2 linked regions of the Rhodovastum atsumiense genome follow. Each later gene encodes a partner of the first gene's protein in a complex. Links are inferred from orthologs where the notes say so. Each region holds a gene or a part of one and is shown in the gene's direction. Other genes may lie near its edges. The genes, in order: NBY65_RS13885 and dnaG.

Evidence for each region.
Region 2: the proteins of NBY65_RS13885 (region 1) and dnaG are in contact, whole or in part, in a crystal structure (PDB 2R6A), measured with the Geobacillus stearothermophilus proteins. The link is inferred for Rhodovastum atsumiense from one-to-one orthologs. Residues at the interface, in WP_033016901.1 of Geobacillus stearothermophilus: Ser13, Glu15, Ala16, Gln18, Glu91, Leu92, Asp94, Ala95, Val96, Pro97, Thr98, Ala99, Ala100, Asn101, Tyr104, Tyr105, Ile108; in WP_049624496.1 of Geobacillus stearothermophilus: Lys456, Leu457, Leu458, Pro459, Ala460, Asn463, Ala464, Leu467, Leu535, Leu536, Ile537, Ala538, Gln544, Glu545, Asp548, Tyr549, His552.

What each region holds. Positions count from the first base shown.
Region 1 is NZ_OW485601.1:3,062,953-3,079,416, reverse strand. Bases 6,264-9,109 are described here. They hold NBY65_RS13885 (replicative DNA helicase), read left to right. Parts: upstream 6,264-6,861; coding sequence 6,862-8,358; downstream 8,359-9,109. Other genes in these bases: alr (alanine racemase), read left to right, coding at 8,507-9,109; NBY65_RS13890 (SAM-dependent methyltransferase), read left to right, coding at 6,264-6,590. In the rest of the region: fabG (3-oxoacyl-[acyl-carrier-protein] reductase), read right to left, coding at 172-921; fabD (ACP S-malonyltransferase), read right to left, coding at 937-1,893; NBY65_RS13910 (4Fe-4S binding protein), read left to right, coding at 2,116-3,573; rpsF (30S ribosomal protein S6), read left to right, coding at 3,824-4,345; rpsR (30S ribosomal protein S18), read left to right, coding at 4,352-4,627; rplI (50S ribosomal protein L9), read left to right, coding at 4,641-5,207; more of NBY65_RS13890, read left to right, coding at 5,358-6,263; more of alr, read left to right, coding at 9,110-9,652; NBY65_RS13875 (MlaE family ABC transporter permease), read left to right, coding at 9,649-10,434; NBY65_RS13870 (ABC transporter ATP-binding protein), read left to right, coding at 10,503-11,288; NBY65_RS13865 (DMT family transporter), read left to right, coding at 11,380-12,306; DNA repair protein RadA, read left to right, coding at 12,478-13,875; NBY65_RS13855 (CvpA family protein), read left to right, coding at 13,937-14,506; purF (amidophosphoribosyltransferase), read left to right, coding at 14,527-16,002; NBY65_RS13845 (SDR family NAD(P)-dependent oxidoreductase), read left to right, coding at 16,009-16,464. UniProt on the Escherichia coli protein: The main replicative DNA helicase, it participates in initiation and elongation during chromosome replication. Travels ahead of the DNA replisome, separating dsDNA into templates for DNA synthesis.
Region 2 is NZ_OW485601.1:6,306,978-6,319,994, reverse strand. Bases 10,035-13,017 are described here. They hold dnaG (DNA primase), read left to right. Parts: upstream 10,035-10,584; coding sequence 10,585-12,450; downstream 12,451-13,017. Other genes in these bases: rpoD (RNA polymerase sigma factor RpoD), read left to right, coding at 12,531-13,017; NBY65_RS28405 (GatB/YqeY domain-containing protein), read left to right, coding at 10,088-10,546. In the rest of the region: NBY65_RS28440 (class I SAM-dependent methyltransferase), read left to right, coding at 1-910; NBY65_RS28435 (PAS domain-containing sensor histidine kinase), read left to right, coding at 1,139-3,124; NBY65_RS28430 (threonine ammonia-lyase), read right to left, coding at 3,215-4,411; transcription elongation factor GreA, read right to left, coding at 4,416-4,889; carB (carbamoyl-phosphate synthase large subunit), read right to left, coding at 5,061-8,303; NBY65_RS28415 (hypothetical protein), read right to left, coding at 8,305-8,571; carA (glutamine-hydrolyzing carbamoyl-phosphate synthase small subunit), read right to left, coding at 8,573-9,958. UniProt on the Escherichia coli protein: RNA polymerase that catalyzes the synthesis of short RNA molecules used as primers for DNA polymerase during DNA replication.

The sequences.
Region 1 (16,464 bases):
GCCCGGTCCGCCCGCCTTCCTGGTCCCGTTTGTGATGGACCAGCCCGGCCCACGGGACAGACCTGAACTGCGCCGCGTACACCGCCCCGGACGAGGGCGCGCGGCGCTTAGCATGGTTTAGTCGCAATCGCCAACCATCGGCACGGGTCCAACCTGCCCAAAGCCGGCGAATCAGACCATCGCCATGCCACCATTGACGTGCAGTGTGGTACCAGTGACCCACCCTGCCTCGTCGCTGGCGAGATACAGCACCGCCGCCGCAACGTCCGCCGGCTGGCCGAGCCGGCCCAGCGGAATCCTCTCAGCCAGCTTGACGCGCTGCGCGTCCGACAAGTCGTCGGTCATCGGCGTGGCGATGAAGCCCGGCGCCACCACGTTCACGGTGATGCCGCGCGAGGCCACTTCCTGGGCCAGCGCCTTGCTCATGCCGGCCAGCCCCGCCTTGGCGGCGGCGTAGTTGGCCTGGCCGGGATTGCCGGTGTGGCCGACGATGGACGAGATCGAGACGATCCGCCCGGCGCGCCGCTTCAGCATGCCCTTCATCGCCGCCCGCGCCAGCCGGAACGGCGCGCTCAGGTCGACGTCCAGCACCGCCTGCCAGTCCTCGTCCTTCATGCGCAGGGCGAGCATGTCGCGGGTGAAGCCGGCATTGTTCACCAGCGCCCAGAGCGGCCCGCCGGCCGCCTCGGCCGCCGCCACCAGCGCATCGGCCGCGGCCGGGTCGCGCAGATCGGCGGGGCAGACATGCGCCCGGCCCGGGGAGACCGCGTCCAGCTCCGCCGCCAGGGCGTCGAGCGCCTCGCGCCGCGTGCCCGACAGCGCCACCACCGCGCCCTGCGCGTGCAGCGTGCGGGCGATGGCGGCGCCGATGCCGCCGGAAGCACCGGTGACCAGGGCGGTCTTGCCGTCCAGCCGGAACATGGCTGTTTCCTTGTCTCAGAGAGTCTTCAGGATCTGCTCGATCTCGGCCGGCGTGCCGACCGAGGCGGTCGCCGCGTCCGGGGCGATCCGCCGCACCAGGCCGGACAGCACCTTGCCCGCGCCCAGTTCGACGAAGCTGGTAACGCCGAGTTCGATCATCGCGTTCACGCATTCGCGCCAGCGCACCGTCGCGGTCACCTGCTGCACCAGCAGCCGGGAAATCTCGGCCGGGTCGGTCACCTTGGCGGCGGTGACATTGGCCACCACCGGCACCAGGGGCGCGCCCGGCGGGGATTTCTCCAGCGCCTCGGCCATCGCATCCGCCGCCGGCGCCATCAACGCGCAGTGGAACGGGGCGGAGACCGGCAGCAGCATGGCCCGCTTCACGCCCTTCGCCTTGGCCACCTCGATGGCGCGGTCGACCGCGGCCTTGTGGCCGGAGATCACCACCTGCCCGCCGCCGTTGTCATTGGCGGGCGAGACCACCTGCGTGCCGTCCGGGCCTTCCGCCGCCTCGGCGCAGACCGCGCGGGCGAGTTCCATCTCGGCGCCGAGCAGCGCGGCCATGGCGCCCTCGCCGGGCGGCACCGCCTTCTGCATGGCCTGGCCGCGCAGCCGCAGCAGGGCGGCCGCCCGCGCGGGGGTGAAGGCCCCGGCGGCGGCCAGCGCGCTGTACTCGCCGAGCGAGTGGCCGGCGACCAGCACCGCCTTGTCGGCCAGCTTCAGCCCGCCCTCGCGCTCCAGCACGCGCAGCACCGCCAGCGAATGCGCCATCAGCGCCGGCTGGGTGTTCTCGGTGAGGGTAAGTTCCTCGGCCGGTCCCTCGAACATCAGCTTCGACAGCTTCTGCTTCAGGGTCTCGTCGACCTCTTCGAAGACCTCGCGGGCGGCGGCGAAGGCGGCGGCGAGGTCCCGCCCCATGCCCACGGCCTGGCTGCCCTGGCCCGGGAAGATGAAGGCGTGCACCGGCATGCGGAAAAATCCCGAAATGAGAAGCGGGGGGCAATTGGGCGCGCGGCGTAGCTTCGCCCCGTGCCCCTGTCAATTGCCGGCGACACCGGGGACCCGGCAGACGGCATGCGCCGGGCGCGCGGACCAGCCCTGCGCAACGATCGACGCCGCATCGACCGGCGCCTCTTAATATCGCGACTGACTCGCACTTGCAGACCCACTTGCAGCCCCGGGAGCCCCGTCGTGGTTGGTCCTGCCGCCGTCCTGGCCGAAACATGTCCCGCCCACGGCTCCCCCTGCGCCCCGCCCGGCGCCTCCCCGGGACGGATCGCCCGCCTCGCCGCGCTGCTGGAACGGTTCTTCGTCACGCATCGCCGGCAGCTCTCCTGGGTGCATGCCGGGATGTTCGTGGTGTTCCTGCTGGTGATCGGCGGGCCGCTGCTGCTGCCCGACCCGCCCGGCGACGCCACCCCCTGGAACAATCTGCGGGTCGGCGCCTCCTATGCCCTGTGGGGGCTGTGGTTCCCGCTGGTGTTCCTGTCCGTCATCTTCGCCGGGCGCGCCTGGTGCGGCGTGCTCTGCCCGATGGGCGCGGCGGCGGAATGGGCCAACGGCGTCGGCCTGCGCCGGCCGATCCCGGCCTGGCTGCGCTGGGAAGGCACCCCGCTGGTCAGCTTCATCGTCATCACCCTGCTCGGCCAGACCACCGGCGTGCGCGACCATCCCGAGGCAGCCGCCGAGATCTTCGGCGGCACCATGCTGATGGCGATCGTGATCGGGTTCCTCTATGGCCGGCGCAAGCGCGCCTGGTGCCGCCACATGTGCCCGATCGGCCGGGTGCTCGGTCTCTATGCCCGGCTCGGCGCCGTGGAGTTCGCCCCGAAGACCCGCCTGCCCGGGCCGGAGGCGTACACGGAAAAGGGCGTCTGCCCGACCATGATCGACCTGCCGCACAAGGCGGAATCGCGCCACTGCATCAGTTGCTTCCGCTGCGTCAACCCCGACGCGCGCGGCGGGGTGTCGCTGCGGCTGCGCCGGCCGGGCGAGGAAATCGAGGCGATCCGCGACCACCACCCCAACCCGACCGAGGTGTGGTTCCTGTTCCTCGACACCGGCGTGGCGCTCGGCGGCTTCCTGTGGCTGGTGCTGCCCGCCTACCAGGACGCGCGGCAGGCCTTCGGCGAATGGGCAATCGAGCATGGCTGGGCCTGGATCACCGCGATCGGCCCGTCCTGGCTGATGAGCGTCCACCCCGACCGCGGGGAGACGTTCATGTGGCTCGATTTCCTGATGATCAACGGCTTCATGATCGGCTGCATGATCGCGCTGACGGTGGTGCTGGCGGCGACCACGGCGGCCGCCGCGGTGCTGGCACGGCAGGTGGGCGCGCGCGGCAGCTTCGCCGCCCGTTTCGCCGAACTGGGCTACCAGTACGCCCCGATCGCGCTGATCTCGCTGGTGATCGGCCTCGGCGCCGAGCTGTTCGAGCCGCTGCGCCGCACCGCCTTCGGCATTGAGGGAGTGCATATCACCAAGGGCATCCTGTTCCTGCTGGGCTTCGCCTGGAGCGTCTGGCTGGCCGACCGCGTGCTGGTCCGCCAGGGCGTGGCGGCGGGCCGGCGCTGGCTGCCGCTGCTGCCCGGCATCCTCGGCAGCCTGGCCACCGGCCTCGCGTGGTGGCCGGCCATCTTCGGGCTGTAATGATGATCAGCGGAACGTTGGCACGGCGGATTGCGCTTCGCTGATCCGTTGCAATGGCGGATTGCGCTGCGCTTATCCGCCCTACGGCCTGCCGGCCCGTGATCGTCCTTGCATCCGGCGGGCACGCGTGTATAAGCCCGCGCCTTCCCTGCCGGGTAGAGACGGCCTCTCCCGGCTATGCCCGCGTGCCATGGTGGCGCGGGACCTCGATCCAGCGGTCCGGGGCAGAGACAAGCCAGAGGGAGAGCCCATGCCGCTTTACGAGACCGTGTTCATCGCACGGAACGATGTCACGCAGCAGCAGGTCGAGGCCATCGCCGACGCGATCGGCATTCAGCTCGACACCGACCGTGGCATTGCCCCGGCCGCCGAGGGCGAGGAACCCCGTCCCTCCGCTTCCGTCAAGAAGCGCGAGTACTGGGGCCTGCGCAGCCTGGCCTACCGGATCAAGAAGAACCGGAAGGGCCACTACATGCTGCTCGGCCTGGACGCGGCCCCCGCTTCGATCCTGGAGATGGAGCGCCAGCTCAGCCTCAACGAGGACGTGCTGCGCTACATGACCATCCGCGTCGATGCGATCGAGGAAGGCCAGAGCGCCATTCTCTCGCGCAAGTCCGACGACCGCGAGCGTGGCTTCCGCGGGCCCAAGCCGGCCGGCCGCTTCGATTCCGGCCGCAAGCGTGGCTATGACGACCGCGAGGAGTTCCGCGCCCGCGAGGAAGTCGCCCCGCGCGCCGAGCGCGAAGATTTCCGCGGCGCGGTCGAGGAGTAAGCCACGATGTCCGACAGCACCGAAATCAATCCCGCCGCCCGTCGCGCCGCCGTCGGCGCGCGCCGTCCGTTCTACCGCCGCCGCAAGTCCTGCCCGTTCTCCGGCCCGAACGCGCCGAAGATCGACTACAAGGACGTGCGCCTGCTCTCCCGCTTCCTCTCCGAGCGCGGCAAGATCGTGCCGAGCCGCATCACCGCGGTTTCGGCCAAGAAGCAGCGCGAGCTGGCCAACGCGATCAAGCGCGCCCGCTTCCTCGCCCTGCTGCCCTACGTCGTGAGCTGAGGAGGGTCGCGCCATGGCATCCGTGGAAGTCATCCTGCTCCAGCGCGTCGACAAGCTCGGGCAGATGGGCGAGGTGGTGAAGGTGAAGCCCGGCTTCGCCCGCAACTTCCTGCTGCCGCAGAAGAAGGCGATCCGCGCCAGCAAGGACAACCTCGCGCGCTTCGAACAGCAGCGCGCCCAGCTTGAGGCGCAGAACCTCAAGCGCCGCGAGGAAGCCGAGCGCGTGGCCGAGCGGGTCGGCGGCCTGTCCGTCGTCGTCATCCGCCAGGCCGGCGAATCCGGCGGCCTGTACGGCTCGGTCAGCTCGCGCGACATCGCCGAGGCAGCCACCGCCGCGGGGCTGTCGATCACCCGCTCGCAGGTGGTGCTCGAGCACCCGATCAAGTCGCTCGGGCTGGCGAAGGTGCGCGTGGTGCTGCACCCGGAAGTGGTGATCACCGTCACCGCGAACGTGGCCCGCAGCCCCGAGGAAGCCGAGAAGCAGGCCCGCGGCGAGAGCATCGCCACCGAGGAGCCCGAGGAGGAGCCCGTCTACGACGAGGCCGCCCTGCTCGAGCAACAGCCGGCCGCCGAAGCGTAATCGCCCCGCCCCTCTCCCGCCGCGCGGGAGAGGGGCGACGGCTATCCCACCGCTGTCCCGATTCGCTTCGTGAAGCGGTGCGTACTTGAAACCTGTCAAGTTGGATAACCATTTCCTCGCCCGACCGACATCCAGGCGGGAGGGGAAACCATGCGTGCCGCCCTCGACAGGATCTTCCGGCGATTTGTGGTCAGCGGCCGCCTGACCATCCACTGGCCCGACGGCCAGGTTTCATCCCATGGCACGGGCGAAGGCCCGACCGCCGGTCTCGCGCTGCGGGACACGCGCCTGCTCGCCGGATTGCTGCTGCAGCCCGACATCACAATTGGCGAAGCCTATATGGATGGGCGGATCGCGCCGGTGGACGGCACGATCTACGACGTCCTCGACGTGCTGATGTCCAACTATTCCGCGGGCGCGGCACCGCATCGGCTGCTTGCGCTGCAGGAATTCCTCGGCCGCGTCACCCGCTGGATCCGCCAGTTCAACCCGGCCGCACGGGCGCGACGCAACATCGCCCGCCACTATGACCTGAACGGACGGCTCTACAGCCTCTTCCTCGATCGCGACCGCCAATATTCCTGCGCCTATTTCCGCACCGGCACCGAGACGCTGGAGCAGGCGCAGATCGCCAAGAAGCACCACATCGCCGCCAAGCTGAAACTCGACCGCCCGGACCTGTCCGTGCTCGACATCGGGTCAGGCTGGGGCGGCATGGCGCTGACGCTCGCGCGCGACTACGGCGCCCGCGTGACCGGCATCACCCTTTCCTCCGAGCAACTCGCCGAGGCGCGGGCGCGCGCGAGCGCCGAGGGGCTGCAGGAGCGTGTCGGCTTCGAGCTGTGCGACTACCGGGCGATGACACGGCGCTTCGACCGTATCGTTTCGGTCGGCATGTTCGAGCATGTCGGCGTGGTGCATTACCGTCAGTATTTCGAGGCGATCCGCCGCTGCCTCGCCCCTGACGGGGTCGCGTTGCTGCATGCGATCGGCCGTCCGGACGGACCGGGGCGCACCAATCCCTGGATCGCCCGGTACATCTTCCCGGGCGGCTATATCCCCGCCCTGTCGGAGGTGCTGCCGGCGATCGAGAAGGCCGGGCTGGTCGTCACGGACATCGAGATCCTGCGGCTGCACTACGCCGAAACGCTGCGCCACTGGCGCCGCCGCTTCGCCGCCAACCGCGACACCATCGCCGCGCTGTACGACGAACGGTTCTGCCGCATGTTCGAATTCTATCTCGCCGGTGCCGAGCTGGCCTTCCGCCGGCATGGCCAGATGGTGTTCCAGATCCAGATCACCCGCGACCAGGGCGCCCTGCCGCTCACGCGCGATTACATGTTCGAGGCGGAACGGGTGATGGCGCCGCGCGTCTCGGCGTGAGGCCGCGAAGGGCTCGCGAAACGCTCCGATATTATTACGATCTTTCGATGCGTTGATATCGAAACGATTTTACCGACTCCGCCCGCGCCCGCTGCCAGCGTTGCGATGGCATGCAAGGGCCGGGCGGCCCCGCATTTCCCCTGAGGCGACTCTGCCACAGCCCGCCCTAACGACGATTCCATCCCCCTGATCCACCTTATCCACAGGCCTTGCGCCCCTGTCTGGACGCGGTCCCGGGCGTTATGCTGGGGGCTTCCCAGGCGCCCCCCGCATGAACACAGTTGATTCGCCGCCCCCGCTGTTTGGCCTCTCGCAGCGCCTTCCCCCGGCCAATATCCAGGCGGAGCAGGCACTGCTTGGCGCGCTGCTGGCCAACAACAAGGCGTATGAGCGGGTCAGCGAATTCCTGCAGGCCGATCATTTCGCCAATCCGGTGCATGGCCGCATCTATTCCGCCATCGCCCGCCGCATCGAGGCCAACCAGCTCGCCGACGCGGTGACGCTGAAGGCCGAGTTCGAGCATTCCGGCATTCTCGGCGAGGTCGGCGGCACCGCCTATCTCGCGCAGTTGCTCGGCGCGATGGTCGGCATCATCAACGCCGGCGAGTACGGCCGTGCGATTTACGACGCCTGGCTGCGCCGGCAGCTCATCGACATCGGCGAGGCCGTCGTCAACAACGCCTTCGGCGCCACGCCGGAACTCGACGGCTCCGGCCAGATCGAGGTGGCCGAGCAGGAGCTGTTCAACCTCGCCGAGCGCGGCACCTCCCAGGGCGGCTTCGTCACCTTCGAGCACGCGCTGACCGAGGCGATCCAGAACGCCGAGCGGGCCTTCCACCGTTCCGGCGGCGTCTCCGGCCTTTCCAGCGGGCTGCGCGATCTCGACAAGAAGACCGGCGGGCTGCATCCCTCCGACCTGATGATCCTCGCCGGGCGCCCGGGCATGGGCAAGACGGCGCTCGCCACCAAGATCGCCTTCGGCGCCGCCCGCGCCTTGCAGGCAGAGGCGCGGGCCGCCGGGCCAGAGACACCCACGAAAGGCTCGGTCGCCATTTTCTCCCTGGAAATGAGCGCCGAGCAGCTCGCCACCCGCCTGCTTTCGGAAGAGTCGCGGATTTCCGGCGAGCGCATCCGCCGCGGTGATATCGGCCAGAAGGATTTCGACCGCTTCGTCCAGGTCTCGCGCGAGATCGGTTCGTTGCCGCTGCACATCGACGACACGCCGGCGATCACGCTCTCGGCCATGCGCACGCGCTGCCGCCGGCTGGCCCGCACCAAGGGCCTGTCGCTGATCGTGGTCGACTACCTGCAGCTCATGCGTCCCGCCGCCGGATCGCGGCCGGAAAACCGCGTGCTGGAAATCAGCCAGATCACCATGGGGCTGAAGGCGATCGCCAAGGAGCTCGCCGTCCCGGTGATTGCGCTTTCGCAGTTGTCGCGCTCGGTGGAAAGCCGCGAGGACAAGCGTCCGCTGCTGTCGGACCTGCGCGAATCCGGCTCGATCGAGCAGGACGCCGACGTGGTAATGTTCGTCTATCGTGACGAATACTACCTGCAACAACGCGCGCCCAAGCAACTCGCGTTCGAGAACGAGGAAAAGTTCCATGGCGCCGTCGAGAAATGGCAGCGCGACATGGAGAACGTGCATAACCGCGCCGAGCTGCTGATCGAGAAGAACCGCCACGGCGCCACCGGCAAGATCGACCTTTATTTCGAAGGCGAATTCACCCGCTTCGCCGATCTCGACCTGCACCACGATGGCGAGTGACGGCACCGGGATCCGCGGGCGCCCGGCTTTCGCACCATCCGGCACGTTCTGATATGGTCATGTGCTCTGGCCTGGAACCGCGCAGGCGCGCCGCGTCCGGCATGGGGTCGGACACGACGCCGCCGCGCCAGCAAGGATGCCGGAATCCGTGACGGAGACGCCTCTGGTGGACCGGGACAGCTTCCCCGCCACCGCCCCCGACGCCGCGACCGCGGTGCTGGAACTCGACCTCGATGTCATCGCCGCCAACTGGCAGGAGCTGCGCCGCCGCCATCCGGGCGGTGATGTCGCTGGCGTGGTCAAGGCCGACGCCTATGGCCTCGGTGCCGCCGCCGTCGCCCCACGCCTGTATGCGGCTGGCTGCCGACATTTCTTCACCGCCCATCTGGCCGAGGCGATCGCCCTGCGCCCGCGCCTGCCCGGCGCCCTGATCGCCCCGCTCAACGGCCCGGTGCCCGGCACAGAGCACGCTTATCTCGCGCATGACATCGTGCCGGTGCTCGGCGGGCTCGGGGAGATCGAGCGCTGGACCGCGCTCGCCCGCGCCGAGGGGCGGAAACTGCCGGTGCTGCTGCACGTCGATACCGGCATGAACCGCCTTGGACTCGATGCCGCCGGGCTCGCCGCCCTGGCCGATGCGCCCGAACGGCTCGCGGGGCTTTCGATCCGCTACGTCATGACGCATCTGGTCGCCGCCGAGCTGCCCGACGACCCCGCCAACGCGGAACAGCGCCGGCGCTTCGCAGCCGCCTGCGCCGTCCTGCCCCCCGCCCCCCGCAGCTTCGCCAATTCCTCCGGCATCTTCCTTGGCGCCGGATTCGCCTCCGACCTCGCCCGTCCGGGGGCGGCGCTCTATGGCATCAACCCCACCCCGGGACGGCCGAACCCGATGCGGGTGCCGTTGCGCCTGCGGGCCCGTGTGCTGCAGGTCCGCGACATCGCGGCCGGCGAGAGCGTCGGCTACAATGCCACCTGGCGTGCGCCCCGCCCCAGCCGCATCGCCACGCTTGGCATCGGCTATGCGGATGGCTGGCCGCGCCCGGCCTCGGGCCGCACCCGCGCCCTGCTGACCGGGGGGGGCTTTGACGGCACCCCCGTACCGCTGGTAGGCCGTGTTTCCATGGACCTGACCACCTGCGATGTGACGGACGCCCCGCCCGTGGTGCCCGGCGACTGGCTGGAACTCATGGGCCCCACCATCACGCCGGACGACATTGCCGATGCCGCCGGCACCAACGCCTACGAGATCCTGACCGGACTCGGCCCGCGTATTGCCCGGATCGTGCCGGCGTGACCGCGTTGCTGGATGCGCTGGCCAGGCTCGGCCGCGCCGTGCTGACCACCTTCACGGTGACCGGCCGGATTTCCATGTTCGCGCTGGATGGCCTGTCGCACATCGTCCGCCCGCCGTTCTACGGGCGGCTGTTCCTGCGTTCCTTCCTCGACATCGGCTATTACAGCCTGCCGGTGGTGGCGCTGACGGCGATCTTCACCGGCATGGTGCTGGCGCTGCAATCCTCGACCGGGCTCTCTCGCTTCAATGCCGAGAGCGCCATCGCCAATCTGGTCGTGCTCTCGATCACGCGCGAGCTGGGGCCGGTGCTGGCCGGGCTGATGGTGGCCGGGCGGGTCGGCGCCGCCATGGCCGCCGAGCTCGGCACCATGCGCGTCACCGACCAGATCGATGCGCTCAGCACGCTGTCCACCAATCCCATGAAATACCTGGTGGCGCCGCGGCTGCTCGGCGGGCTGGTCGCGCTGCCGCTGCTGGTGCTGGTCGCCGACCTGCTGGGCGTGCTGGGCGGCTACATCATCGCCACCGTCAAGCTCGGCTTCAATCCGGACGTCTATCTCGCCAACACCGTCAATTTCGTGCGCACCGACGACGTGGTCTCCGGCCTGGTCAAGGCCGCGGTGTTCGGCTTCCTGGTGGCGTTGATGGGCTGCTACCACGGCTATACCAGTCGCGGCGGCGCGCAGGGCGTGGGCGCTGCCACCACCAACGCCGTGGTTTCCGCCTCCGTGCTGATCCTCGCCTTCGACTACGTGATCACCGAATTGTTCTTCGCCCGATGACGGGGAACCCGCGGGACACGACGATGCAGGACGTGCAGGGCAAGATGGCGCAGAACGCGCGGGACACGATGAAAGGCGACACAGCAGCGGTCCCCAAGATCCGCCTGCGCGGCGTACGCAAGGCGTTCGGCGACAAGGTGGTGCTGGACGGCATCGACCTCGACATCATGCCGCAGACCTCGATGGTGGTGATCGGCGGTTCCGGCACCGGCAAGTCGGTGCTGCTGAAATGCATCCTCGGCCTGATCACGCCCGATGCCGGGGTGATCGAGATCGACGGCCAGGACGTGCTGCGCCTGGACCGGCACGAGGCCGAAAAGCTGCGCGCCCGCATCGGCATGCTGTTCCAGAACGGCGCCCTGTTCGACAGCCTGCCGGTCTGGGAGAACGTCGCCTTCGGCCTGCTCGCGCAACGGCGGGTGTCGCGCCACGAGGCCCGCGCCCGCGCCGAGGAGGTGCTGGCCCAGGTCGGCCTCGCCGCCAGCGTGGGCGAGCTGTGGCCAGCCGAGCTGTCGGGCGGCATGCAGAAGCGGGTGGCGCTCGCCCGCGCCATCGCCGCCCGGCCCGACATCCTGTTCTTCGACGAGCCGACCACCGGGCTCGACCCGATCATGGGGGCGGTGATCGACGGGCTGATCGTCGACTGCGTGAAGCGGCTCGGCAGCACGGCGGTGGCGATCACCCACGACATGGCCAGCGCCCGCCGCATCGGCGACCGCGCCGCCATGCTGCACAAGGGGCGGCTGATCTGGCAGGGCGCGGCGACGGAGCTGATGGAAACCGGCAACGAGATCGTCGACCAGTTCACCCACGGTCGCCGCGAGGGTCCGATCCAGATGGAGCTGCGGCGGTAGCAACGGGACCGGGAGTGTCGGCGCAAGCAGCGGATGGCCCGCGCGCCGGCGGTCGCGTCAACTGACGCGATCGCACCAGCAGGAAGCCCCGATGCAGATGCCAGCGCCCCGGATGGGCACCACCGAATGGATCATGCTGCTCGCCCTGTCGGTGATCTGGGGCGGGTCGTTCTTCTTCGTCGGCGTCGCGGTGCGCGAGCTGCCCTCGCTCACCATCGTCGTCCTGCGCGTCGCCCTGGCGGCGCTGGCGCTCTGGGGGGTGCTGGCGGTGCGGCGGATCCGCCTGCCCGCCGTGCCGGGACTCTGGACCGCCTTCCTGACGATGGGGCTGCTGAACAATGCCATCCCCTTCGTCCTGCTGGTCTGGGGCCAACACCATATCGCCAGCGGCCTCGCCGCCATCCTGAACGCGACGACGCCGCTCTTCACCGTTATCGTCGCCCATCTGCTGACCACCGACGAGCGGCTCACGCCCGGCAAGATGGGGGGGGTGATGGCCGGCCTGCTGGGCGTGGCCGTGATGCTCGCCGCCGATCCGGGCGGAGACTTCAGGACCAATCTGCTCGCCCAGGCGGCCTGTCTCACAGCCGCCCTCTCCTATGCCTTCGGCGGAGTATACGGGCGGCGCTTTCGCCGCCTGGGCGTGCCGCCTTTGGCGACCGCGGCCGGACAGGTGACCGCCTCCACGCTGATCCTGCTGCCCTGTGCCCTGCTGCTGGATCGGCCATGGGAGTTGCCGCTGCCGGGGACGGCGACGCTCGCTGCCCTGACCGGCCTCGCCCTGGCCTGTACGGCGCTGGCCTATATCCTTTATTTCCGTATCCTTGCCGTGGCGGGCGCGACCAACGTGGTGCTGGTGACCCTGCTGGTCCCGGTCAGCGCCATCCTGCTCGGCGCCCTGATGCTGGGCGAACGGCTCGAACCGCGGCACTTCCTGGGTATGGCGCTGATCGGCGGCGGCCTCGCCACGATCGACGGCCGGCCGCTGCAAGTGCTGCGCCGGGCGTGGGCAGCGTAGGAATGGCGCGTGATCCCATCGATCCACGGGCCGGATGCCATTCTCCTCACACCAGGCGCGTCAGCGCCCCTGGGACCTCCCCGGCTTGAACCTGTCACGCGGCTGACGCATACCGTGCGCAGGGATCCGCTCGGGCGCCTGCCGCGCGACACCTCATCCTGGACCTGAGCCATGGCCAAGCCCGCAAGCCGTTTCGTCTGCACCAATTGCGGGGCCGTCACCCCCAAATGGAACGGCCGCTGCGAAACCTGCGGCGAGTGGAACACCATCGTCGAGGACACCCCGGACTCCGGCCCCGGCGGCCTGCAGAAGCCCCGCTCGGCCGCGCGCAAGATCGCCTTCGTCGACCTCGCCGGCACCGCCGCCCCACCGCCGCGCGCCCCCACCGGCATCGCCGAGCTCGACCGCGTGCTCGGCGGCGGGCTGGTGCCGGGCTCGGCGGTGCTGCTGGGCGGCGACCCCGGCATCGGCAAGTCCACCCTGCTGCTGCAGGCCGCCGCCGCCCTCACCGGCCTGGGGCGGCGGGTGCTGTACGTCTCCGGCGAGGAATCCGTCGAGCAGGTCCGGCTGCGCGCCCGCCGCCTGGGCCTCGCCGAGGCGAAGATGGAACTGGCCGCCGCCATCAACCTGCGCGACATCGCCGCCAGCCTGGAGGATGCGAAGGACGCCGCCCTGGTGGTGATCGACTCGATCCAGACCATGTGGCTCGACAGCATCGACAGCGCGCCCGGCACCGTCTCCCAGGTCCGCGCCGCCGCCTTCGAGCTGATCCGGCTGGCCAAGACCAACCGCTTCGCCGTCGCCCTGGTCGGCCACGTCACCAAGGAAGGCGCCATCGCCGGCCCGCGGGTGCTGGAGCACATGGTCGATGCCGTCCTTTATTTCGAGGGCGACCGCGGCCACCAGTTCCGCATCCTGCGCGGGGTGAAGAACCGCTTCGGCGCCACCGACGAGATCGGCGTGTTCGAGATGACCGAGACCGGGCTGGCCGAGGTGCCCAACCCCTCGGCGCTGTTCCTGGCCGAGCGCCGGGGCAACGTCTCCGGCAGCGCCGTCTTCGCCGGGCTGGAAGGCACGCGGCCGGTGCTGGTCGAGGTGCAGTGCCTGCTCGCCCCCAATGCCGGCGGCTCGCCGCGGCGCTCGGTGGTCGGCTGGGATTCCGGGCGGCTGGCCATGCTGCTGGCGGTGCTGGAAACCCGCTGCGGCCTGCGGCTGAATGCATCGGACGTCTATCTCAACATCGCCGGCGGGTTGCGCATCGCCGAGCCCGCCGCCGACCTGGCCGTCGCCGCCGCGGTGGTTTCCGCCGCCGCCGACCAGCCGACCGACCCGGCGATGGTCTTCTTCGGCGAGGTCGGCCTGTCCGGCGAGATCCGCCAGGTCGCCCAGGCCGAATCCCGGCTCAAGGAAGCGCAGAAACTGGGCTTCGGGTGCGCCTGCCTGCCCCGCCGGGTGGCCCGCGGCAACCGCCCGCTCGCCGCCCCGGAAGGGCTGGCGCTGCAGGAGATCGGCCACCTCGGCGACCTGGTGGGCAGGTTTGCAGGACGATCAGGCGACTCATCGCCATGATGGGCTGGCATCGGATGGGGCAGCGACGATATATCCCCACGCAAATGCCGGAACACGCGCGGTGAATTGGGTCGATATCGTGGTGCTCGCCGTCATCGCCGTCTCGGCGATGCTGGCGTTCCTGCGCGGTTTCGTGCGCGAGGTGCTGGGCATCGGCGCCTGGGTGGCCGCGGCCGCCGCCGCCCTGTGGGGCGCCCCGGACTTTGAGCCGCGGGTGCGCGCCTGGATGGGCAATGGCGACCTCTCCGCCCCGATCGCCTACGTGGCCGTGTTCGTGGTCTCGCTGATCCTGCTCTCGGTCGTGGCCGGGCTGATCGGCGGGGTGGTGCGCGGTTCCGCGCTGGGCGGGGTCGACCGCAGCCTCGGCGTGGTCTTCGGCATCGTCCGCGGCGCCGCCCTGGTCGTCGTCGCCTATATCGCCGCCGGCTTCCTGGTGGCGCCTGAGCGCTGGCCGGAGCCGGTGCTGCAGGCGCGCACCCTGCCCTATGCCTACGAAGGCGCCACCTGGCTCGCCGAGCAGCTGCCGCCCCGCTACCGCCCTGCCGTGCCCAAGCCCCCTCCCGGGCGCGAGACCCGGGCCGCCGACCTCTTGCATGTACCTGCCCAGGGCCGGGCCACCGCCCGCCCGTGACGGCAGAAGGAGACTCGCCGATGCACCAGCGACCTGCCCCGCGACCGGATGACCGGGGCGCGGACGACAAGCTGCACGAGGAATGCGGTGTCATCGGCGTCTGGAACCATCCCGACGCCGCCGCCGTCGCCGCCCTCGGCCTGCACGCGCTGCAGCATCGCGGCCAGGAAGCCACCGGCATCGTCAGCTATGACGGCCAGCGTTTCCACACCCATCGCGGCCTCGGCCTGGTCGGCGACAATTTCGGCGACGCCCGGGTGATCGGATCGCTCGCCGGCGCGCGCGCGGTCGGGCACAACCGCTACGCCACCACCGGCGACACCGTGCTGCGCAACGTCCAGCCGCTCTACGCCGATTTCGAGTTCGGCGGCTTCGCGGTCGCACATAATGGCAACCTGACCAATGCCGGGGCGCTGCGCCGCGCGCTGGTGCGGCGCGGCTGCCTGTTCCAGTCCACCACCGACAGCGAGGTGTTCATCCACCTCATCGCCATCAGCCTCTATTCCACCGTGGTGGACCGGCTGATCGACGCGCTGAAGCAGGTGGTCGGCGCCTATTCGCTGGTAGCGCTCTCCAACGAGGCGCTGATGGGGGTGCGCGACCCGCTGGGCGTGCGCCCGCTGATCCTCGGGCGCATCGAAAGCAACGGCTCCTGGGTGCTGGCGAGCGAGACCTGCGCGCTGGACATCGTCGGCGCCAGCTTCGTGCGCGACATCGAGCCGGGCGAGATCGTCGTCATCAACGACGCCGGGGTGCACAGCATCAAGCCGTTCGGCCGGCAGCCGGCGCGGTTCTGTGTGTTCGAGTACATCTACTTCGCCCGCCCCGATTCCATCGTCGAGGGCCTGCCGGTCTACGAGGTGCGCAAGCGCATCGGCATGGAACTGGCCCGCGAAAGCCATGTCCCCGCCGACGTGATCGTGCCGGTGCCGGATTCCGGCGTGCCGGCCGCCATGGGCTACGCCAAGGAAAGCGGCACGCCCTTCGAGTTGGGCATCATCCGCAACCACTATGTCGGCCGCACCTTCATCGAGCCGACCGATTCCATCCGCCACCTTGGTGTGAAGCTGAAGCATTCCGCCAACCGCGCGATGCTGGAAGGGCGGCGGGTGATCCTGGTCGACGATTCGATCGTCCGCGGCACCACCAGCCGCAAGATCGTCGAAATGGTCCGCCACGCCGGCGCGGCCGAGGTGCACATGCGCATCTCCTCGCCGCCGACCACGCATTCCTGCTTCTACGGCATCGACACGCCCGAGCGCGGCAAGCTGCTCGCCGCCCAGCACACGGTCGAGGAGATGGCCGAGCTGATCGGCGCCGACAGCCTCGCCTTCATCTCCCAGGACGGGCTGTACCGCGCCCTCGGCCATGCCGGCCGCGATCCCGCCCGCCCGCATTACTGCGACGCCTGCTTCAGCGGCAACTACCCGATCGCCCTGCACGACCAGATCGACAACGACACCCGCCAACTCTCCCTGCTGTCCGAAAGTCGCTGATCCCCGATGTCCGATGATCCCGCCACCGCCTCCCCGGAAGGAGGCAGACCCGACACGCGCCCGCTCGCCGGCCGCATCGCCCTCGTGACCGGCGCGAGCCGCGGCATCGGCGCCGCGGTCGCGATCGAACTCGCCCGCCGCGGCGCCCATGTGGTGATCACCGCGCGCACCGAAGGCGGGCTCGAGGAAACCGACGACACCATCCGCGCCGGGGGCGGCAGCGCCACGCTGCTGCCGCTCGACATCAAGGACGGCAGCTCGCTCGACGCCCTGGGGCCGAGCGTGTTCCAGCGCTTCCGGCGGCTGGACATCCTGGTGTCCAACGCCGGCAGCCTCGGCCAGCTCACGCCGGCGCCGCATATCCTGCCCAAGGATTGGGACGACGTGGTGGCGGTGAACGCCACTGCCACGTGGCGGCTGATCCGCAGCTGCGGGCCGCTGCTGCAGGCCGCCGATGCCGGG
Region 2 (13,017 bases), 3.2 Mb from region 1 along the record:
CAGGGACCGCTTCGACCGGATCAAGGCCCAGAACCGGGCCTATCTCGCCCATGAATACCTGAACGATGCCTGGACGCTGTTCTACCACGCCGAGGTCGCCGCCGAACTCGGCGAGGCCAAGCTCGACTTCATCGGCTCCGCCGCTCTGCTCGAGCATATCGATGCGATCAACCTGAGCCCCGAGCAACTGCGGGTGCTGGCCGAGATCAGCGAACCGACGCTGCGCGAGACGGTGCGTGACTTCATGGTCAACCAGCAGTTCCGGCGCGACGTGTTCGCCCGCGGCTCGGTGGGGCTGTTCGCCCAGGAGGCCAGGGAAATCTGGCTGGAGCAGCGTGTCGCGCTGTCGACGCCGCGCCAGGACGTGCAGCTCACCGTGACCGGATCGGCCGGACAGGCCACCCTGCAGCCGGAGACCTACCTGCCGGTGCTCGATGCCCTGGCGGAAGGGCCTCGCACCCTGCGGCAACTGCTCGAGGACGCGACCATCGCCAGGCTGGGCTGGCCGCGCCTGCAGCAGGCGGTGCTGGTCCTGGTCGGCGGCGGTCACCTGCAGCCGGCGCGCGACGAAGCGGGCGAGGCGGCACGGTCGGAGCGGACAACGCCCTTCAACGAGGCGGTGCTGCAGCGGGCCCGCTTCGCCGACCAGCTCCAGTTCCTGGCCTCGCCCGTGACCGGGGGCGGCATCATGGTGGACCGGATCGCCCAGTTGTTCCTGCTCGGCACGCGCAGCGGGCAGGCGGATCCGCCGGGCTTCGCCTGGGACATCCTCAGCCAGCAGGGGCAGCGCCTGGTCCAGGACGGCAAATCCCTGGAAAGCTCCGAGGAGAACCTCGCCGCGCTGCGCTTTCGCTTCGGCATGTTCACGGAGCGCCAACTGCCCGTGCTGAAACAGTTGGGCATCGCCTGACACTGGCCTGCACGCCTCTTCACCCATTGCAAGGGAGATTGCAAGGGAGACACCATCCACGGTTTGCTGCTGCCCAGCGGCGCATTTGCCGGCGGGCGTGCGTTACGGCCGTGAACGCTTGCCGTGGTCGGGCTTTCTGTGCGGGTGCGCGATGGTATTGGCGCCCGTCGCTGGTCCGGCCGACGGCAAAGGCCGCAACGATGGGCAGGAAAGCCTGGAGGAAGGTGCATGGGCTCCCTTCTCGACGTCCTCGGCATGCAGGGACTGCCGCCGCACGGCTTCTGCCTTGCCTGGCAGCCCGGGCTGATCTGGCTGCACGCCGCGTCCGACGCGGCGATCGGAATTTCCTATTTCGCCATTCCCCTGGCGCTGGCCGCCTTCGTCAGCCGGCGGCAGGACCTGGCCTTCGGCCGGATCTTCTGGATGTTCGCCGCCTTCATCCTGGCCTGTGGCGCCACCCATTTCATCGAGATCCTCACGCTCTGGTATCCGCTTTACGGCGTGCAGGGGGTGGTGAAGGCGGCCTGCGCCGGTATCTCGGTGGTGACGGCCATCATGCTGTGGCCGCTGGTCATGCGGGCCGCGGCCTATCCCACCCCGGCGGAATTCCGCCGCGTCTCCGACCAGCTCACCATCCGGGAGGCCGAGCGCAACCAGGCGCTGCAGCAGTTGCGCCAGACGGAGGAAAGCTTCCGCGTGTTGCTCGACGGCGTCACGGACCATGCCATCTTCCGCCTGGACGCCGGCGGCTGCGTCAGCACCTGGAACACCGGCGCCGGGCGGATCAAGGGCTACCGGGCGGAAGAAATCCTCGGCCGGCATTTCTCGGTGTTCTACACGCCCGAGGATCGCGAGGCGGGCGTTCCGGTGCAGACGCTGGAGACGGTGCAGCGCGAGGGCCGCTTCGAAGGCGAGGGCTGGCGGGTTCGCAAGGACGGCAGCCGGTTCTGGGCCAGCGTCGTCATGAATCCGTTGCGCGACGAGGCCGGGCGCCTCGTCGGCTATGCCAAGGTGACGCGGGACATCACCCGCCGGCGGCAGATGGAAGAGGCGCTGGAGCAGACCCGCGCGACGCTGGCGCAGGCGCAGAAGATGGAGACCATCGGCCATCTGGCCGGCGGCGTGGCGCACGACTTCAACAACCTGCTCACCGCCATCCTCGGCGGCGCGAGCCTGCTGGAGCGGCGCATCGGCGCGCAGATCGGCCAGGAGGCCGGCCAGATCCTGTCGGCGATCCGCGACGCGGCGCAGCGTGCCGCCCGGCTGACGCATCAGTTGCTGGCCTTCTCCCGCAAGCAGGCCCTGACCCCGCAGGTCATCGACGCCAACAAGCTGCTCAAGGGCATGTCGGAGCTGCTGGCGCGGACGCTCGGCGAGAAGGTTTCGATCCAGACGGTGCTCGCCGCGGGGCTGTGGCGGAGCTGCGTGGATGCGAACCAGCTGGAGAACGCCATCCTGAACCTGGCGGTGAATGCCCGTGACGCCATGCCGGATGGGGGGACGCTGACCCTGGAGACCGGCAATGTCTTCCTCGACGACGCCTATGCGGCGGTGCGCCCGGAGATGAAGCCCGGCCAGTACGTCATGGTGGCGGTGAGCGACAGCGGCACCGGCATGAGCGAGGAGGTCATGCAGCGTGCCTTCGATCCCTTCTTCACCACCAAGCCGGAAGGCCGTGGCACCGGGCTCGGGCTGAGCCAGGTGTTCGGCTTCATCAAGCAATCCGGTGGCCATGTCTCGCTGTACAGCGAGCTCGGCCACGGAACGACGGTGAAGCTCTATCTGCCGCGGCACCTGGATGACACCGCCTGCGAAGCTGTCCCGGAGATCTCCTATGCCGAGATCCCCCGGGGCAACGAGACCGTGCTGGTGGTCGAGGACCACGACAGCGTCCGCGACTATGTCACCAATGCGCTGCGCCATCTCGGCTATCGGGTGCTGGAGGCGCCGAACGGGGCGCAGGCCCTGGAGGTGCTGGCGGCAAATCCGGAAATCGCGCTGCTGCTGACTGATATCGGGCTACCCGGGATCAATGGCCGGCAACTGGCCGAGCAGGCGCGCGAGCGTGGCCCCGGGCTGCGGGTCCTGTTCATGACGGGCTATGCCCGCAATGCCATCAGCCACCAGGGCCTGCGCGACATCGGCATCAGCCTCCTGCCGAAGCCGTTCACCGTCGAGGCGCTCGCGCGCAAGCTACGGGAGGTGCTCGGCTAGGCTTGCTGTGCCGCGCAGCAAGAATGGGATCCAAGGGCCTTGTGGCCCTTGGTGGGTCAAGGGCGAAGCCCTTGCCTTGCCTTTTGCCGATCAGACGCGCCGAAGCGTGTAGATCTGTTCCAATGCGTGCACGATTTCGGCGCTGTGCTCGGCGTCGCGGGTCTCGAACATCACCTCGAGCTGCGCCGCCTGCACGGATGGTGACGCGAACAGCCGATGGTGCGAGACATCGATGATGTTGCCGCCCGCCCCGCCGATGCGTCCGGAGATATCGGCCAGCACGCCCGGGCGGTCCGGGATTTCCAGTACCAGCCGCACCAGCCTGCCGTCGCGCAGCAGGTTGCGCAGCAGCACGTTGGCGAAGATGCGCGGGTCGATATTGCCGCCGGTGATCGGCACGCCGACGCGGCGGCCCTTGAACCGGTCCGGGAAGGCCAGCAGGGCGGCGATACCGCTGGCGCCCGCGCCTTCGGCCACGATTTTCGCGCCTTCGCCGAGCAGGGCGATGGCTTCCTCGACGGCGCGTTCCGGCACCACCACCACGTCGGCGACATGGGCCCGGATCACCGAAAGCGGGCCGAGGCCGATATCGCGTACGGCGATGCCCTCGGCGATGGTGGTCCCGCCCACGGACACCGGCTGGCCGGCGAGTCGCTGGGCCATGGCGGCGTAGGCGGCGACCTCGACGCCGATCACCTCGATGCCGGGGCGCAGGCCGCAGGCGGCGACGGCGCAGCCGGCGATCAATCCGCCGCCGCCGATCGGCACCACCAGCGTGTCGATCTCCGGCGAGTCGGCGAGGATTTCCAGCGCCATCGTGCCCTGGCCGGCCATCACCCCGGCGTCGTCGTAGGGATGGATGAAGACCAGGCCTTCCTGTTCGGACAGGGCCTGGGCATGGGCGGCGGCCTCGGCGAGGGTATCGCCGTGCAGCACCACGCGCGCCCCCCAGGCGGCGGTGCGCGAGACCTTGGTCAGCGGGGTGTGCTTGGGCATCACGATGACGGCGGTGATGCCGAGCAACTGGGCGTGGCGGGCCACGGCCTGGGCGTGGTTGCCGGCCGACATGGCGATCACGCCGGCGCGCCGCTCGGTTTCGGTCAGCAACGCGAGGCGGTTGGCGGCGCCGCGTTCCTTGAAGGCGCCGGTCGCCTGGAGATTGTCCAGCTTGAGCGTGACTTCCGCGCCGCAGGCGCGGGAGATCACGTCGCACGGCACGGACGGCGTGTGCAGGACGCGGCCGGCGATGCGCTCGGCGGCCGCGCGGACGTCCGCGAGGGTGATCACGGGATCAGCGATACTGGACGGACAGGATCTCGTAGCTGCGGTCGCCCCCCGGGGCGGGAACCGAAATGGTGTCGCCGACCTTCTTGCCGATCAGCGCCTTGGCGAGCGGCGAGGAGATCGACAGGCGCGCCGCCTTGATGTCGGCCTCGTGGACGCCGACGATCTGGTAGGTGGCTTCCTTATCGGTTTCTTCGTCGACCAGCTTCACATGGGCGCCGAACTTCACCTGGTCGCCGGAGAGGGAGGAGGGGTCGATCACCTCGGCCGAGGAGACGATCTCCTCGAGCTCGGCGATGCGGCCCTCGATGAAGCTCTGCCGCTCCCGCGCCGCGTGGTACTCCGCGTTCTCGCTGAGGTCGCCATGCGTCCGCGCCTCGGCGATGGCCCGGATGACCGCCGGACGTTCGATGGATTTCAGCGTCTTGAGCTCTTCCTCCAACCGCTGCAGGCCAGGGGCGGTCATCGGGAACTTCTGCACGTCGGGAAACCTCGAAAAATCCAGGGTGGGGATGTCGTCACGGCATGGTATCGGATCGTCGCGGCCGGTCAGGTGCGGTGGCAGCCCAAAACGCGACCGCCGCGGCCCGGTTCACGCAAACCCCCCATGCTTGCGCACAGGGGGATCCGCGAAGCCGAGCCGCGCCGGGGCTCAGAACGATCCGCGAAAATAGGCCTGGAGCGGGGCAACTTCAAGTGCCCCGCTGCGCAGCGCCGCGATGGCATGGGCCGCGGCCCGGGCGCCGGCGATGGTGGTGTAGTGCGGTACACCGTGGGTGAGGGCGCTGCGGCGGATCTCGAAACTGTCGGTTACCGACTGCGCGCCCGAGGCGGTGTTGATCACCATCTGGATATCGCCGGAGCGAATCGCGTCCACGCAATGCGGCCGGCCTTCCAGCACCTTGTTGACGGGCGAGACGGCGATGCCGGCCTCGCGCAGCCGGCTGGCGGTGCCGCGCGTGGCCATGATGGAGAAGCCCATCTCCACCAGCCGCCGCGCCACCGCGACCGCCCCGGCCTTGTCCGCGTCGCGCACCGAAAGGAACACGGTGCCGTGATCGGGCAGCCGCACCCCGGCGCCGAGCTGGCTCTTGGCGAAGGCGCGCTCGAAGCTGGAATCCAGTCCCATCACCTCGCCGGTCGATTTCATCTCCGGGCCAAGGATGGTGTCGACATTGGGGAAGCGGTTGAACGGGAACACCGCTTCCTTCACCGCCACGTGCGGCGCCACCGCCTGCGGGTCGAGGCGGAATTCCGACAGCCGTGCCCCGGCCATCACCCGCGCGCCGATCTTGGCGACCGGCACGCCGGTGGCCTTGGCGACGAAGGGCACGGTGCGGGAGGCACGCGGGTTCACCTCCAACACGAAGATCTCGTTGTCCTTGATCGCGTATTGCACGTTCATCAGGCCGACCACGCCGAGCGCCTTCGCCATTGCCTCGGTCTCGGCCTTCAGCTCGGTCACCGCGGCCGGGCTCAGCGTGTAGGGCGGCAGGGCGCAGGCGGAGTCGCCGGAATGGATGCCGGCTTCCTCGATGTGCTCCATCACCCCGGCGACATAGACCGTCTCGCCATCGGCGATGCAGTCCACGTCCACTTCGATCGCGTCGTTGAGGTAACGATCGATCAGCACCGGGTTGTCGCCGGAGACGCGCACCGCCTCGCGCATGTAGCGGTGCAGGCCCTTCTGGTCGTGCACGATCTCCATGGCACGGCCGCCGAGCACGTAGCTCGGGCGGATCACCACCGGATAGCCGATGCGCTCGGCGATCGCCTCGGCTTCCCCGGTCGAGCGGGCGGTGCCGTTCTCCGGCTGGCGCAGCCCGAGCCGCTGCAGCAGATGCTGGAAGCGCTCGCGGTCCTCGGCGATGTCGATGGCGTCGGCGCTGGTGCCGAGGATCGGGATGCCGGCCTTGGCCAGCGACTGCGACAGCTTCAGCGGCGTCTGCCCGCCGTACTGGACGATGCAGCCGAGCACCTTGCCGCTGGATTGCTCGCGGCGCACCAGCGCGATCACGTCCTCGGCGGTCAGCGGCTCGAAATAAAGGCGGTCGGAGGTGTCGTAGTCGGTGGAGACGGTTTCCGGGTTGCAGTTGACCATGATGGTCTCGAACCCGGCTTCCTTCAGCGCATAGGCCGCGTGCACGCAGCAATAGTCGAACTCGATGCCCTGGCCGATGCGGTTCGGGCCGCCGCCCAGGATGATCACCTTCTCGCGCGCGGAGGGATCGGCCTCGCAGACCGGGGTGCCGAAGCCGCCCTCGAAGGTCGAGTACATGTACGGCGTGGCCGAACCGAATTCGGCGGCGCAGGTGTCGATACGCTTGTAGACAGCGTGCACACCCAGCTTATCCCGCAGGGCGGCGACCTCCGGCTCGGTGACGCCGGCCAGCTGCGCCAGTTGCCGGTCGGAGAAACCCAGCGCCTTCAGCCGCCGCAGCGCGCCCGCTTCCTGCGGCAGGCCCTGGGCAGCAACCGCGCGCTCGGCCTGCACGATCCGTTCCAGCTCGCGCAGGAACCACGGGTCGAACTTGCAGGTGCTGTGGATTTCCTCGACCGAGAGCCCGGCGCGCAGCGCCTGGGCGGCCATCAGCAGCCGGTCGGGCTTGGGCTGGGACAACGCCGCGCGGAAGGCGTCGGCGCCGCCATCGCCGGGCGGCTCGATCGGATCGAGGCCGGAGAACCCGGTCTCCATGCTGCGCAGCCCCTTCTGCAGCGCCTCGGCGAAGCTGCGCCCGATCGCCATCGCCTCGCCGACCGACTTCATGCTGGTGGTCAGCATCGGCGGCGTGCCGGGGAATTTCTCGAAGGTGAAACGGGGGATCTTGACCACGACGTAGTCGATGGTGGGCTCGAAGCTCGCCGGCGTGGTGCGGGTGATGTCGTTGGTGAGTTCGTCGAGCGTGTAGCCGACGGCAAGCCGCGCCGCGACCTTGGCGATCGGGAAGCCGGTGGCCTTGGACGCCAGCGCCGAGGAGCGCGACACCCGCGGGTTCATCTCGATCACCACCATGCGTCCGTCGGCCGGGTTGACCGCGAACTGCACGTTCGATCCGCCGGTGTCGACGCCGATCTTGCGCAGGCAGGCGATCGAGGCATCGCGCATGCGCTGATATTCCTTGTCGGTCAGCGTCAGCGCCGGTGCCACCGTGACCGAGTCGCCGGTGTGGATGCCCATCGGATCGACGTTCTCGATGGAGCAGACGATGATGCAGTTGTCCGCGCGGTCGCGGACCACCTCCATCTCGTATTCCTTCCAGCCGAGCACCGATTCCTCGATCAGCACTTCCTTGGTGGGGGAGGCGTCGAGGCCGCCGGTGACGATGCGCTCGAATTCCTCGCGGTTATAGGCGATGCCGCCGCCGGTGCCGCCGAGGGTGAAGCTCGGGCGGATGACGGCGGGCAGGCCGACCTGCGCCAGCGCCGCGCGCGCTTCCTCCATCGAATGGGCGATGGCGCTGCGCGGGCTCTCGATGCCGATCTCGGCCATGGCGTCGCGGAACTTCAGCCGGTCCTCGGCGCGGTCGATCACGTCGGCCTTCGCGCCGATCAGCTCGACGCCGTATTTCTCCAGCACGCCGCTGGCGGCGAGCTTCATCGCCGTGTTCAGCGCGGTCTGCCCGCCCATGGTCGGCAGCACCGCGTCGGGGCGCTCGCGGGCGATGATGCGCTCGACGAATTCGGGGGTGATCGGCTCGACATAGGTCGCGTCCGCCAGCCCCGGATCGGTCATGATCGTGGCCGGGTTGGAGTTGACCAGGATGGTGCGGTAGCCCTCGGCCTTCAGTGCCTTGCAGGCCTGCGCGCCCGAATAGTCGAACTCGCAGGCCTGGCCGATGACGATCGGGCCGGCGCCGATGATCAGGATGGAGTGGATGTCGGTGCGCTTGGGCATCTCAGGCTCCGGAGAGGGCGCGGGCGCGCTGCACGCCGGCGGGCGTGAGCTCGAGGCGCCAATGGCATTGCAGGCCGCCGGGGGGCAGGCGGATCGGGTCGCGGATCAGGTCGGCGGCAACGGCGGCGGCGACCGCGTCATGGAAGGCGGCAGTGTCCAGGGATCCCCCTGCCAGCGCCTGGACGCGTTGCCGCGCCTCGTCGGCGTTGGCGGCGGTCACCGCATGGTGGAAGCCCACCCGCAACAGGACGTCCAGGGGATCGGCCACGTCAGGCCCGCTGGCGCTCGATCAGCTCGACGAAGCGGTGGAACAGGTAATGGCTGTCGGTCGGGCCGGGGCTGGCTTCGGGGTGGTACTGCACGCTGAAGGCGGGGCGGTCGTCGCAGGCCAGGCCTTCGTTGCTGCCGTCGAACAGCGAGACATGGGTGACGCGCACGCCGGCGGGCAGGGTCTTCTCGTCCACCGCGAAGCCGTGGTTCTGGCTGGTGATCTCCACCCGGCCGGTGGTCAGGTCCTTGACCGGCTGGTTGGCACCGCGATGGCCGCGTTCCATCTTGTAGGTCTTCGCCCCCAGCGCGAGCCCGAGCAGCTGGTGGCCGAGGCAGATGCCGAACAGCGGCTTGCCGGAGGCGAGCACGCCGCGGATCGCCGGCACCGCGTATTCGCCGGTCGCCGCCGGGTCGCCGGGGCCGTTGGAGAGGAACACGCCGTCCGGGTCATGGCGCAGGATGTCCTCGGCGGTGGCGGTGGCCGGCACCACGGTCACGCGGCAGCCGGCGGCGGCGAGGCAGCGCAGGATGTTGCGCTTGGCGCCGAAATCCACCGCGACCACGTGGTATCGCGGCGCTTCCTGGCGGCCGAAGCCGGTGGGCCAGGCCCATTCCGTCTCGTCCCAGGAATAGCCCTGCGTGCAGGAAACCTGCTTCGCCAGATCCATGCCGGCGAGTCCCGGCCAGGCCCGCGCCTGTGCGACCAGGGCGGGGATGTCGAAGCGGCCATCGGCGGGGAAGCTGATCAGCCCGCTCGGCGCGCCGCCGTCGCGGATGCGGCTGGTCAGCGCGCGGGTGTCGACGCCGCCGATGCCGCTCACGCCCTGCGCCCGCAGCCAGGCATCCAGGTGGCCGGCGGCGCGCCAGTTCGAGGGCTCGGTGACGTCCTGCTTCACGACCAGGCCGCGCGCGGCGATGGTGGTCGCCTCGATGTCTTCCTGGTTGATGCCGACATTGCCGATATGGGGGAAGGTGAAGGTGATGATCTGCCCGGCATAGGACGGATCGGTCAGGGTTTCCTGGTAGCCGGTCATGCCGGTGTTGAAGCAGACCTCGCCCACCGGGGCGGTCGCGGTGGGGGCGCCGAAGCCGCGCCCCCAGAACACGGCGCCATCGGCCAGCACGAGGGCAGCGGTGGCGCCCTGCGGCGCATCGGTCGGATCGGTCATCTTGCTACCCTGCACGGGGATCGGGTCGGGGCGGGATGGGGCGCCGGGCATCGCTTCCAGCGGCAGGCCGGTGGCCTGGATCAGCGTCGGCCAGTGCCGGGCGGGGACGGCCCGCGCCTGGCGCCATTTGCGCACGGCCTCGGTGCCGACGCCAAGGCGCCGCGCCGCCGCCGCCGCGCCACCCAGCAGCGCGATGATCTCGTCCACATTCGCCATAGGGGCAAAATATGGGAAATTTCTTCCCAAAGCAATGCGCCCATGCCATGGGTGGGAAGTTCCTTCCCATGGGGGTTCGGGCCGGAGTCCGAACGCTATATAGGAGGGATGCTGTTACCGGAGGCACCGATGGCCCTGCGCGAGCAATTCACCGAGCAACTGAAGACGGCCATGCGGGCAGGGGATGCGCCGCGCGTCTCCACCCTGCGCATGATCCTCGCGAAGCTGAAGGACGTCGACATCGCCGCCCGGCCGAAAGGCATCGAGCACGTCTCCGACGACGAGATCCTGGCGATGCTGCGCGGCATGGCGAAGTCGCGGCGTGAGAGCGTGGAGCTGTACCGCCAGGGCAACCGCCCGGAGCTGGCCGCCAAGGAAGAAGCGGAGATCGCGCTGATCGAGACCTTCCTGCCGAAGCAGATGGATGAGGCGGAGCTCGCCGCCGCGGTGGCGGCGGCCATCACCGAGACCGGGGCCGGCTCGATCAAGGACATGGGCAAGGTGATGGGGGCGCTGAAGGCCAAACACGGCGCGGCGCTCGACATGGCCCGGGTCGGGCCGGTGGTGAAGGCGAAGCTCGGCGGCTGACCGCCGCTTCCCCCGCCGCCCTGGCCTGAGGCCCCGGCATGGCGCTTCCCCCGGCCTTCCTCGACGAGCTGCGCGCGCGCACGCCGCTGCCGGCGGTGATCGGCCGGCGGGTGAAGCTGGCGCGCGCCGGCCGGCAATGGAAGGGGTGCTGCCCGTTCCACGGCGAGAAGACGCCGAGCTTCTACGTCTACGACGACCACTATCACTGCTTCGGCTGCGGCGAGCATGGCGATGCCATCAGCTTCGTCATGCGCAGCCAGGGCGTCTCCTTCACCGAGGCGGTGGAGCAGCTCGCCGCCGAGGCCGGGCTGGAGGTGCCGAAGCCGTCCCCCGCCGTGGCCGCGGCCGAGCGGCGGCGCCTTGACCTGTATGCGGTGCTGGAGGCCGCCACCCAGGCCTTCCAGCGCCGCCTGTTCCTGCCGGAAGGGGCGCGCGCGCTTGCTTACCTGCGCAACCGCGGGCTCACTGACGCGACCATCCGCGGCTTCGGCCTGGGCTGGGCGGGCGAGGGGCGGGGGGCGCTCGCCGCCGAACTGGCCCGCGAGGGCATCGAGCCGGCCCAGTTGATCGAGGCCGGGCTGATGAAGCCCGCCGAGTCCGGCCGCCCCGCCGCCGACATGTTCTTCAACCGGGTGATGTTCCCGATCCGCGACCGCCGCGGCCGGACCATCAGCTTCGGTGGCCGCATCCTCGGCGACGGCCAGCCGAAATACGTCAACGGCCCGGAAACGGCGGTGTTCGCCAAGCGGCGCACCCTGTTCGGCCTCGACCTCGCCCGCGAGGCGGCGCATGGCGGCGCCAGCGTGGTGGCGGTCGAGGGCTACATGGACGTGATCGCCCTGCACCAGGCCGGGTTCGGCGGCGCGGTGGCGCCGCTCGGCACCGCGCTGACGGAAGAGCAACTCGCCGAGCTGTGGCGGCTCTCGCCGGTGCCGGTGCTCTGTTTCGACGGCGACGCCGCCGGCGCCCGTGCGGCCGGCCGGGCGGCGGAGCTGGCTTTGCCGCATCTGACCGCCGAGCGCAGCCTGAAGCTCGCCACCCTGCCGCCGCCCGAGGATCCGGACACGCTGGTGCGCCGGCCCGACGGGGTGGCGGCGTTCCAGGCCGTGCTCGATGCCGCCCGGCCGCTGTCGGAGGCGCTGTTCGACCTGCTGCGCGAGAGCCTCGGCGACGCCACGCCCGAGCAGCGCGCCGCCTTCAGCCGGCGGCTGGAGGAAGTGGCCGACCAGATTCCTGACCGTGCCCTCGGCTGGGAGTACCGCGCCGCGTTCCGTGCCCGTTTCCGCGAGCGCTATCGGGGCGGCCGCCCCGGGGGGCGCCCGGGGGCGCGCGGCGATGGCGCGCGGTCGGTCGGAGGCCGTCCGGGCCGAATCGGGGGTGGCGACTCGCGGCCGGCGGTGACGGCGCCTCCACCCGCCCCGCCCGGCGCCGATGCCATTGCCGCCGAGCAGGCCCGCATCCTGGTCGCCATCCTGCTGCGCCATCCGGTGCTGCTGCAGGAGGTCGAGGAGCGTTTCGGCAGCCTGGTGTTGCCGGAATCCCTCGCCAGACTCCGGTCAGCCATGCTGGAATGGTTCGTTGGCTCCGAACATCTTGACTCCGCGGAGCTGATGACCCACCTCACCGCGGTTGGACTGGCGGCGGAAGCTGCGCAGGCCCTTTCGGCATTGCCCATCCCCTTGCCGGAATGCGCCTCGCCCCGCGCCATGCCGGCAGAAGCCGAGGCAGGCTGGTGGCACATCTTCGGACTGATGCATCGCAGCCGTCTGGACGAGGAAGTCGCGCTGGCGCAGCGCGATTTCGCCGTCCGGATGGACGCCGCGACGCAGCGTCGGCTGATTTCGCTGCGCGCCGCCCAGGAAGCCCTCAACCGGGGCGAACAGGGACTGGAGACCGACCGATGAGGCGCAGCCTGCCGCACGGGCCTCACACGGTTCCGCACGCCTGCCCGCTCTTTGGCCCCCTCTTTGGAGTTCGCTGATCGATGGCCACGAAGCCCGCCGTGCAGACCGATGCCGCCACGACCGACCCGGATGCGGACACCACCCTGCTCGACGTCCAGTCGGCCGCGGTGAAGCGGCTGATCGCACGCGGCAAGGAGCGCGGCTACATCACCTTCGACGAGCTCAACGCCGTGCTGCCGCCCGAGCAGAACAGCTCCGAGCAGATCGAGGACGTGATGGCCAATCTCAACGAGATGGGCATCCAGGTCGTCGAAGGCGAGGAGACCGAGGAGGGCGAGGGGCCCGCGGCCAAGATCAAGGAAGCCGACGAGGGCGGCGACGAGGAGCAGGCCGGCAACGTCGACGAGGAAAGCCTCGGCCGCACCGACGACCCGGTCCGCATGTACCTGCGCGAGATGGGCAGCGTCGAGCTGCTGTCCCGCGAGGGCGAGATCGCCATCGCCAAGCGCATCGAGGCCGGCCGCGACATGATGATCGGCGGGCTGTGCGAGAGCCCGCTGACCTTCC